Linked DNA regions of Flocculibacter collagenilyticus. The protein of the gene in region 2 interacts with the protein of the main gene of each other region in a pairwise test. Links are inferred from orthologs where the notes say so. Each region holds a gene or a part of one and is shown on either strand. Other genes may lie near its edges.

Region 1 (4,898 bases), 960 kb from region 2 along the record:
TCTTCTGCGCTTACTGCGTAATCTTTCTTCAGCCAGTTACGGTAACCGTCATGAATTGGTTCCATAGGCTCAAATGACTCTTCATCCGTCATTTCACTTGTAGCGTCGCCACGCCCAGAAGAGAAGGGGACTTGCACATCAAAGCCTGCATTTTTGGCAGCTTGCTCAACGCCAAGATTACCGGCTAGTACAATCATGTCAGCGATACTTGCACCTACGTTATTAGCAATTTCTTCTAACACGTTAAGCACTTTGGCTAAACGTTGTGGCTCATTGCCTTCCCAGTCTTTTTGTGGGGCGAGACGAATGCGTGCTCCATTGGCACCACCACGTTTGTCAGAACCGCGGTAGGTTCTTGCACTATCCCAAGCTGTAGTCACCATTTCATTAATTGATAGTCCGCTTTGTTCAATCATGCGTTTAGCGCTATCAATGTCATAGCTTTTATTTCCAACAGGGATAGGATCTTGCCAAATCAAATCTTCTTCTGGTACGTCTGGCCCAAAGTAGTTCGATTTAGGCCCCATATCACGGTGGGTTAATTTAAACCAAGCACGAGCAAACACCTTTGAGAAATATTCGTGGTCATGACGGAATTTTTCCATGTACTCACGATAAATAGGGTCTACCTTCATTGCCATGTCAGCATCGGTCATCATCGGCATAGTAGGAATAGAAGGATCTTCTACGTCAACTGGCATATTTTCTTCTTTGATATCAACGGGCTTCCATTGATAAGCACCAGCAGGACTTTTAGTTACTTCCCATTCATGATCAAGTAACATTTCAAAATAGCCACCGTCCCACTTAGTGGGATCTTTAGTCCATGCGCCTTCAGGCCCGCCAGTTAGAGTATGTCGCCCTTTACCCGATTTATGCGGGTTGTGCCAACCGAATCCCATTTGTTCAACATCTGCGCCTTCTGGGGCGTCACCAAGTGCTTCAGGATCACCAACGCCATGGCATTTACCAATGGTATGGCCACCAGCAGTTAACGCAGCTGTTTCTTCGTCATCCATGGCCATGCGTTTAAATGTTTCACGCACATCTTTTGCAGTCAGACTGGGATCTGGCTTGCCGTCAACGCCTTCCGGGTTTACGTAAATTAATCCCATTACTACCGCAGCTAGCGGATTTTCAAGTGAACTACGGTCATCCTCTTCTTTGTAACGCTCATCGGTAAGCCATTCGTTTTCCGTACCCCAATATACATCTTTTTCAGGGTGCCAAATGTCTTCTCGCCCAAAGCTAAAACCAAAGGTTTTCAATCCAGCCACTTCGTACGCTGCATTACCCGCTAAAATGATGAGATCGGCCCAACTTACTTTATTACCGTATTTTTGTTTTAATGGCCAAAGTAGGCGGCGTGCTTTATCTAAATTTGCATTATCAGGCCATGAATTTAAAGGCGCGAAGCGAATATTACCTGAACCTGCACCGCCACGACCGTCAGCTAAGCGATAAGATCCTGCTGAATGCCATGCCATCCGAATAAATAGGCCAGAATAACTGCCCCAATCTGCTGGCCACCATTCTTGGCTATCTGTTACTAAGTTAAGCATGTCATTTTTTAGGGCTGCTATGTCAAGTTTGCTAAGTTCATCACGGTAGTTAAAGTCTTCACCATACGGGCTCGTTTTTGTGTCATGCTGATGTAAGATGTCTAGCTGTAATGTTTTTGGCCACCAACGTGTAACAGAGTTTTCATTTAGAGTATTCCCTCCATGCATAACGGGGCACTTATTTGCGTTGCTCATATTCAGATCCTATTTATATTTATTTTGAAATGAATGGACGAATGCCCAACTGCATCATTTGAGTAATACGTACATTTGAAGAATATAGTCACAAATAATTTTAATTCGAATAGAAATTAAAATTTAATCTGGCATTTTATTACTTTACACGTTTTGTCAGTTTATTAAAGTACTGAAATAAAAGAGTTTTATAAATATGTAAGTACAGGTTGAATAGGGGAGATATTGAGCGTTTTGCAGGCACAAAAAAAGTTGGCGTCATAGTCTAAAGTAGAAAATGAGTCACCAACTTTTTAGCGTTGTATTATGTGATTAAGCGAGTTCAGATAAACACATTTCTTCGTGAATTTGTGCGCACCACTGTTTAATGCGTTTTTCTGTTAACTCTGGCTGCCTGTCTTCGTCGATACCTAAACCTACGAAGTGATTTTCGTCTGCCATGCCTTTTGACGCTTCAAAGTTATAGCCTTCAGTTGACCATTGACCAACTAAGATTGCACCTTTGGCTTCTACAATGTCTCTTACCATGCCCATAGCATCTAGGAAGTATTCAGCATAGTCTTCTTGATCACCACAACCAAAAATAGCAACAAGCTTGTTTTCAAAGTCAATTTCTTCTAACTCTGGGAAAAAGTCATCCCAGTCACATTGTGCTTCGCCGTAGTACCAAGTAGGAATACCGAACAATAATAAATCAAATTCTGCAATGTCTTCTTTGCTGCTTTTAGCAATGTCGTGCACAGCCACCATTTGTTTGCCAAGCTGCTTTTGAATAAGCTTTGCTACGTGTTCAGTGTTGCCTGTGTCGCTACCAAAAAAAATGCCTACACTTGCCATTTGCTGATACCTTCTAATCTTTAAACGTTGTATATCTGTCTAATAAAATTGTTTCAATTAGCGCGCTTCTACTCATTTTTTGCTTATCTGCTTCTTCACTGAGCACATCGTACAAATGAGCCGATACTTTAAATTCGATGCGCTTTAATCCTTTTGCTTTATCTCGTTTTAGCTGATTGCGCTTGTTTACCTTTAGCTGCAATTCTCTTGGTAGAGGGTTTGTTTTTGGTCTGCCAGGACGTTTTTCATTTTCAAACAGATCGATAGTTGTGCGATCTTCAACATATTTGGCCATAGATTAAAGTCCAGAACCTTCCATAGATAACTGGATAATGCCTTTAGCAACAAAACCTGCACATCCTAAGAATAGAACTAACCACACAATTGCTCTACCAAATAGAGGCACATCACCTTTTTTTAATACATCGTGAATCGCCATCCCAATAAAGAAAAAAATGATAACGAAAAACAAGTTTAGACCTATGGTTTCAATCTGGTCGATGTATTTAGCGAACATTATGTACCTCGTAAAAATTAGGCCGCGAAATATAGCACAAAATATTCTGAATATTGAGTAATAATCACAATTTATCCACAATTTATGGCGGCACTAAAGCTTTACTCTTTCAGTTTTGATTTAGATCAATCAGGCCACTGTTTGATTTGCCTTATTTAATTTTAATTAAGATTGTAAAAAACGTTCAACAATTTGGTTGAATGCTACTGGTTTTTCAGCATGTAGCCAGTGCCCTGCATTGCTAATAATTTTGGCTTGGGAATTAGGGAAAAGCGAAGTGATAACATCGCGATGTTCAGCGGTAATATAGTCTGAATTCTGGCCCTTTATAAAAAGTACGGGTGCGTCGAAATGACGATATTCATAAGCATCAGATTCATCAAAACCGATAATGTGCGAGTAGTTCTGGGCAAGCCCTGCCAAGTTAAAACGCCAACGAAATTGTTGAGTTGCTTCATCTTTTACCAGACTTTTAAGTAAAAACTGTCTTACGCCTAGCTCATTAATTGATGTAGACAATTGCTTATCTGCATCATTGCGCGATGCTAAGTTTGCCAAATCAACTGATTTTAATGCATTGATAATGTAAGTATGGCGGTCGTTATAAACCACTGGAGCAATATCGGCACAAATTAATTTTTTAACACTTGAAGGGGCTGAAAGTGCAAGGGTCATCGCCACTTTTCCGCCCATAGAGTGGCCTAGTAAATTAAACGTATCGATACCAATGTGATTCATGGTGTCCATCACGTCGTTAGCCATAGATTGATAAGTAAATTCATCACTATGAGGAGAACTGCCGTGATTAGTTAAATCTATATTAATTACTTGATATTGCTTTTCTAGGTGGCGCTGAATTGTGCTTAAATTTTCAAGGCTGCCAAACAAGCCATGCATTAATACCACTGGTTCGCCAGTGCCAGTTAACTTGTAATTTAATACCATTGTATTTATTACTCTCTTTTTAATCTTTACTCAGAAGGTGTATCCAAATCTGAGCAATTATTAGCTAATGTTATTGGTGAAGAAAACATCAGGTAAATCGAAAACATTAATGCGATCTAGTTTATCAGTTTTTTATAAGTATAATCAGCATCTAATATCGTTGGGGATAGTTATAGAGAGTAATCATGAAAACAATAGAAATAGATGACGACATTTATCAATACATAGCAAGTAAAACAGAACAAATTGGTGAGAGTGCGTCAGACATTTTACGTAGATTACTGATAGAAGCTCAAACCAACACAACGGGAACAAATAACGTACAGTTAAACGAAATTTCCAATAATCCTGCTACGCTTGAGCATGCCCAAGCAGACACAACGCCTGCAACAACCAATACAAATGACACTCAGTCAAATACAAATAAAGCAAAGAAAAAGAAAGCTAACAGCAACGTGTTCGACTTCTTAAATAAAGAAGACTTAAACATGCAAAAAAACGTTGTTAGTCGCTTTCTATTTATTTTGTCGTTGTTGAATAGAGCGCATAAAGACAGCTTCAATGTTGTACTAGACATTAAAGGCCGTAATCGTTTGTATTTTGCTGAAACAGAAGAAGAGTTAAACTCATCAGGTAGCAGTACCAATCCGAAGCAAATTCCAAACTCACCGTTTTGGGTATTAACCAATTCAAATACGACTAGAAAGAAAATGATTTTAACCGAAGTGGCAACGCACTTAGGTTATTCTGAAGAACAAGCTGAAAAAATTAGAGAAATGCTTTAGATGTCCGTTCATCAAAATGCAGGTAAATTATCAGACCATCAAGCCTTAATTAACGTT
Region 2 (4,844 bases):
TGTCTACATGGTTTGCACAAGCTGGAATAGTTAACACTGCCGCGATTGCTGTAGTAAGTAATAGTTTGTTCATAATGATGCTCCATGTTGTTTTTGCCACTTCAACCGAAAGCCGGAGGAAGGTTTTTAATATTTGTGATTCAATGGTTACAACATGCGTGCCAATTTATTAAATTATTTAAAATCAATACGTTGTGTCGTTTTGTGATGGTTTCAATACGTACCGCCTCTGTAATATTTACAGATGTTTGTAAATTTTGGATCTAATCCACGTAAGCCTTGGTAACGAAACTTCAATTATTGGGAGATGCTCGTTACACTAAATTGAGATATAAATAGGGAAGAAGTGAGTTAACACGGTGACTAAACGATTTAGCCAAGCAGCAGAGAATAACCAAGAACCTATTCTTCAGCAGTTAACACAGTATTTTGCTACCCGTGCAACAGTACTGGAGATAGGTTCGGGCACTGGGCAGCACGCTGTACATCTTGCGCGTGGGTTATCACATTTAGTGTGGTGTCCAAGTGATCTATTAAATAATTTATCAGGGATTGCAGCGTGGATTAGTGAAGCTGCGCTGTCTAATATCATTGACCCGATTGAATATAATGCGGCACTTGATGAATGGCCCTTAGCTGTAGATGCCGTGTATTCAGCGAATACCGCACATATTATGCAAGCAAACGAGGTAGCAATCATGATGTCAGAAATATCTAAAAACCTACCCGTAGATGGAATATTTGCGCAATATGGCCCTTTTAAAATGAACGGTCGCTGTACCACAGCATCAAATGTCGCATTTAATCAACGTTTATTGCAGCAAGGGTATGGTGGTATAAGGGATATCGCTGAACTTGAAAAGTGGGCAGGCACTGAACTGCAATTACAAGAGAGAATTGAAATGCCAGCGAATAATTTTCTGCTGATTTGGCAAAAATGGTAGCGCCAAGTGCAATATTCTTCTTAAAAATACCCTGCAAAGTAACCGCAATAACTGACTATTGTTGTTAATTCTTATATTATGTCGCCAATTTAATTTATTCAGTCTTCTATAGAAAACAAAATGGCGCTAAATACCTTATCTCTTAAAGCTAAAAATGGTGGCTTATGGATAAAGCATGCATGGGAAATTTTAAAAATTAAACCCGCTAGCTTTATTGCAATCAGCATTTTTACATCATCACTCTTTATTGCAGGTCAACTTCATCCAATACTTGGATTATTGATTATGTTTGCTAACCCTTTTATTACGGCGGCTTATTACGTTGTTATCGAACATGCACGTCAAGGCCATCATATTCGTTTTGAGCAGTTTTTTTCGGCAATAAAACACTTACCAAATAAACTTACGTTATTCCGGTTAGCTGTGGTTTCCTTATTACTATCTGCATTATTTTCAATTGCATTGAGTCCTATTCTTGAAACATTGCAGCAGGGTGCTAAGCCTGACTTTGGTCAAATAGTGTTAGTGGTAGTGGTGTCTGCGATATATATGATGCTATTCGCTTATGCTGTGCCAATTGCTGTATTTACTAAAGAAAAAAGTTTACCAGAAATTTTTAAAGGGAGCTTTTTTGCTTGTTGGCGCAATGTAATTCCACTTACAGTGTACAGCATTATCAGTATGCTACTTATCGCCTTAACTATTCCTACTCTTATGGTCGGGATGATTATCGTTATCCCTGTTCTAACGATTTCGTTTTATCTTTCTTTTATTAATATTTTTGCTCCCTCGCTGATTGTTCAGCAAAGTGAAAATTCGGATGAAGACGATAGTAATAATGGCAACGATGGTATGTTTTTAGGGTAATGTTTAAAAAAAGCACTGCAACTTTAGATAGTCAAAGCAAAGTGTATAGTACTGCGGTGCGGATGCTATCGCAGCGCGACTATTCTCAACAGAACTTAGCTGACAAGTTATTACAGCGCGGTGCTTCAAGCGACCATGTTACTTCGGTCATTGATACGTGTATAAAGGAAGGGTGGCTTGACGATGAGCGATATTGCGAACGCTTTATTGCAGCAAGGGTTGCAAGCGGTATGGGTAAAATGCGAATTTTACGTGATGCGGCACAAAAAGGCATTCCAAAAAATATTGTAGAAACGTGTTTAAATTGTACAGAAATAGACTGGTTTCAAAGCGCTTTAACAGCATATAATAGAAAGTTTTCTGGTATTTCAGTGACAGATTATAAAGACAAAGCAAAATGTATGCGTTATTTACAATATCGCGGCTTTTCTTTTGATGAAATAAATTATGCAATTGAGCAAGCGGCTCAAGAACAAACTAACGATGAAGCACCATTTTCTTGGTAATTAGTTTTCCGCGTAGCGGGTGTTAGTAGTAGCGTTAGTATTAATTAAGTATAAAAGTTTTTAGAAATAAAAAGGTTCGAATTCTTATGACCATGACCACAGCTGAGATCCGCAATGCGTTTTTAACGTTTTTTGCAAACAAACAGCACCAAAAAGTAAATAGTAGTTCTTTAGTTCCAGGCAATGATCCAACCTTATTATTTACTAATGCGGGTATGGTGCCATTTAAAGATGTCTTTTTAGGCGCTGAAAAAAGACCTTATACGCGTGCAACTTCTTCTCAGCGCTGTGTTCGTGCAGGTGGCAAACATAATGACTTAGAAAATGTTGGTTATACAGCCCGCCATCATACTTTCTTCGAAATGTTGGGTAACTTCAGCTTTGGTGATTATTTTAAAACGGACGCTATTAAGTATGCATGGGAGTTTTTAACCGATGTATTACAGCTGCCTAAAGAAAAGCTGTGGGTGACAGTATTTGAAGAAGACGATGAAGCCGCAGAAATCTGGATTAAAGAAATCGGGGTTGCACCTGATCGTGTTTCACGCATTGGTGCCAAAGATAACTTCTGGTCGATGGGTGATACAGGTCCTTGTGGCCCTTGTACTGAAATATTTTTTGACCACGGTGAAGAAATTTGGGGTGGTCCTCCAGGCACGCCAGAAGAAGATGGTGACCGTTACATTGAAATTTGGAACTTGGTTTTCATGCAATTTAACCGTCATGCCGACGGCACAATGGAACCATTACCGAAGCCTTCAGTTGACACGGGTATGGGGCTAGAACGTATTGCGGCAATAATGCAGAATGTTCACAGTAACTATGAAATTGATATATTCCAAAATCTAATTAAAGCTACCGCCGAGATTATTGGTGTTAGTTCTCTTGAAGACAAATCGCTTCGCGTGATTGCTGATCATATTCGCTCTTGTAGCTTCTTAATTGCTGATGGTGTAATGCCATCTAATGAAGGCCGTGGTTATGTGTTACGCCGTATCATCCGTCGTGCTGTTCGCCATGGTAATAAATTAGGTGCCACTGAAAACTTCTTCTACAAACTGGTTGCTACTTTGATCGAGCAAATGGGAGAAGCCTATCCTGAGCTAGTTAAGCAACAAGCCGTTATTGAAAAAATGTTGCGAATTGAAGAAGAACAATTTGCAAAAACCTTAGACCGTGGATTAGCGATTTTAGAAGATAATCTTAGCGCGTTAGAAGGTGATGTTATTCCTGGCGATATCGTATTTAAACTCTATGATACCTATGGCTTTCCTGCAGATTTAACCGCAGACATTGCACGAGAGCGCAAATTAACGATCGACCAAGCAGGTTTTGACGCAGAAATGAAAGCGCAGCGCGAGCGCGCACAAAAAGCGAGTAGCTTTGGCACAGATTATAACGAACAGATAAAGTCTGATAATGCATCTTCTTTTGAAGGCTATGAGCACGTTAAAACAACCAGCTCTGTGTTAGAGATATTTAAAGACGGTGCTCCTGTGACGGCATTAAATGATGGTGAACAAGGGATAGTTGTACTTGATAAAACGCCATTTTATGCTGAATCAGGTGGACAAATAGGTGATACAGGCTCGTTAATCGCTGGATCTGGCGAATTTATTGTTGAAGATACCATTAAATTAGGTAACGCGTTTGCTCATAAAGGAAAAGCGGTCGGTACATTGAATGTATCAGATGAAGTAACTGCACAAATTGATGACATACGCCGCGAAAGAATCAAAAAAAATCACTCTGCAACTCACCTTCTTCATGCTGCATTACAACAAGTATTAGGCGAGCATGTTACACAGAAAGGTTCATGGGTAGGTCCAGATCGCTTACGTTTTGACTTTTCACATTATGAAGCCGTAACCAACGACCAATTAAAAGAAGTTGAGCATTTGGTTAATCAACAGATTATAAATAATGAGCAATTAACAGTAGAGCTAATGGATATTGACGCTGCTAAAGAAAAAGGCGCAATGGCTTTATTTGGTGAAAAGTACGATGATGAAGTACGTGTTATTAGTATGGGCGACTTTTCAATTGAATTGTGTGGTGGTACGCATGTAGAACGTACCGGTGATATTGGTTTCTTCAAAGTTGTATCAGAAGCTGGTATTGCTGCCGGTGTACGCCGAATTGAAGCGGCTTCAGGCTTAGCTGCATTAGAATTTGTTGATAGTTTAACTGCACAGTTAGAACAGACCGCGCAACTTGTAAAAGGTGACGTGTTCTCGGTGGCAGAGCGTGTTCAGCAAAATCTAGACCGCGCTAAGTCGATGGAAAAAGAAATCGATAAATTGAAAGCGCAGTTAGCCAGCCAAGCTGGAGCAAGCTTAACGGATGCCGTTGTTGACGTTAAAGGCACTAAGTTATTAGTGGCAAATCTTGAACAAGCTGATCCTAAGTCATTGCGTGGTATGGTCGACGACCTTAAAAACAAGTTAGGTTCTGCCATTATTGTACTGGCCGCGGTAAATGGCGACAAAGTAAGTGTGATTGCAGGCGTGACTAAAGATTTAACTGG

The links. Proteins that work in one complex are often made in the same cells at the same time.
Region 1: the proteins of HUU81_RS04130 (region 2) and fldA interact in binary tests that used the Escherichia coli proteins (3 or more experiments, as listed by UniProt). The link is inferred for Flocculibacter collagenilyticus from one-to-one orthologs.

What each region holds. Positions count from the first base shown.
Region 1 is NZ_CP059888.1:1,892,668-1,897,565, forward strand. What follows is about bases 833-3,797. They hold fldA (flavodoxin FldA), read right to left. Parts: upstream 2,595-3,797; coding sequence 2,070-2,594; downstream 833-2,069. Other genes in these bases: katG (catalase/peroxidase HPI), read right to left, coding at 833-1,757; ybfE (LexA regulated protein), read right to left, coding at 2,608-2,889; HUU81_RS08415 (DUF2788 domain-containing protein), read right to left, coding at 2,893-3,111; HUU81_RS08420 (alpha/beta fold hydrolase), read right to left, coding at 3,277-3,797. Outside these bases: more of katG, read right to left, coding at 1-832; more of HUU81_RS08420, read right to left, coding at 3,798-4,056; replication initiation negative regulator SeqA, read left to right, coding at 4,242-4,841; pgm (phosphoglucomutase (alpha-D-glucose-1,6-bisphosphate-dependent)), read left to right, coding at 4,842-4,898. UniProt on the Escherichia coli protein: Low-potential electron donor to a number of redox enzymes. Involved in the reactivation of inactive cob(II)alamin in methionine synthase.
Region 2 is NZ_CP059888.1:931,372-936,215, forward strand. What follows is about bases 653-3,563. They hold HUU81_RS04130 (regulatory protein RecX), read left to right. Parts: upstream 653-1,810; coding sequence 1,811-2,317; downstream 2,318-3,563. Other genes in these bases: HUU81_RS04120 (DUF938 domain-containing protein), read left to right, coding at 653-944; HUU81_RS04125 (hypothetical protein), read left to right, coding at 1,065-1,811; alaS (alanine--tRNA ligase), read left to right, coding at 2,404-3,563. In the rest of the region: HUU81_RS04115 (EF-hand domain-containing protein), read right to left, coding at 1-73; more of HUU81_RS04120, read left to right, coding at 360-652; more of alaS, read left to right, coding at 3,564-4,844. UniProt on the Escherichia coli protein: Modulates RecA activity through direct physical interaction. Can inhibit both RecA recombinase and coprotease activities. May have a regulatory role during the SOS response. Inhibits DNA strand exchange in vitro.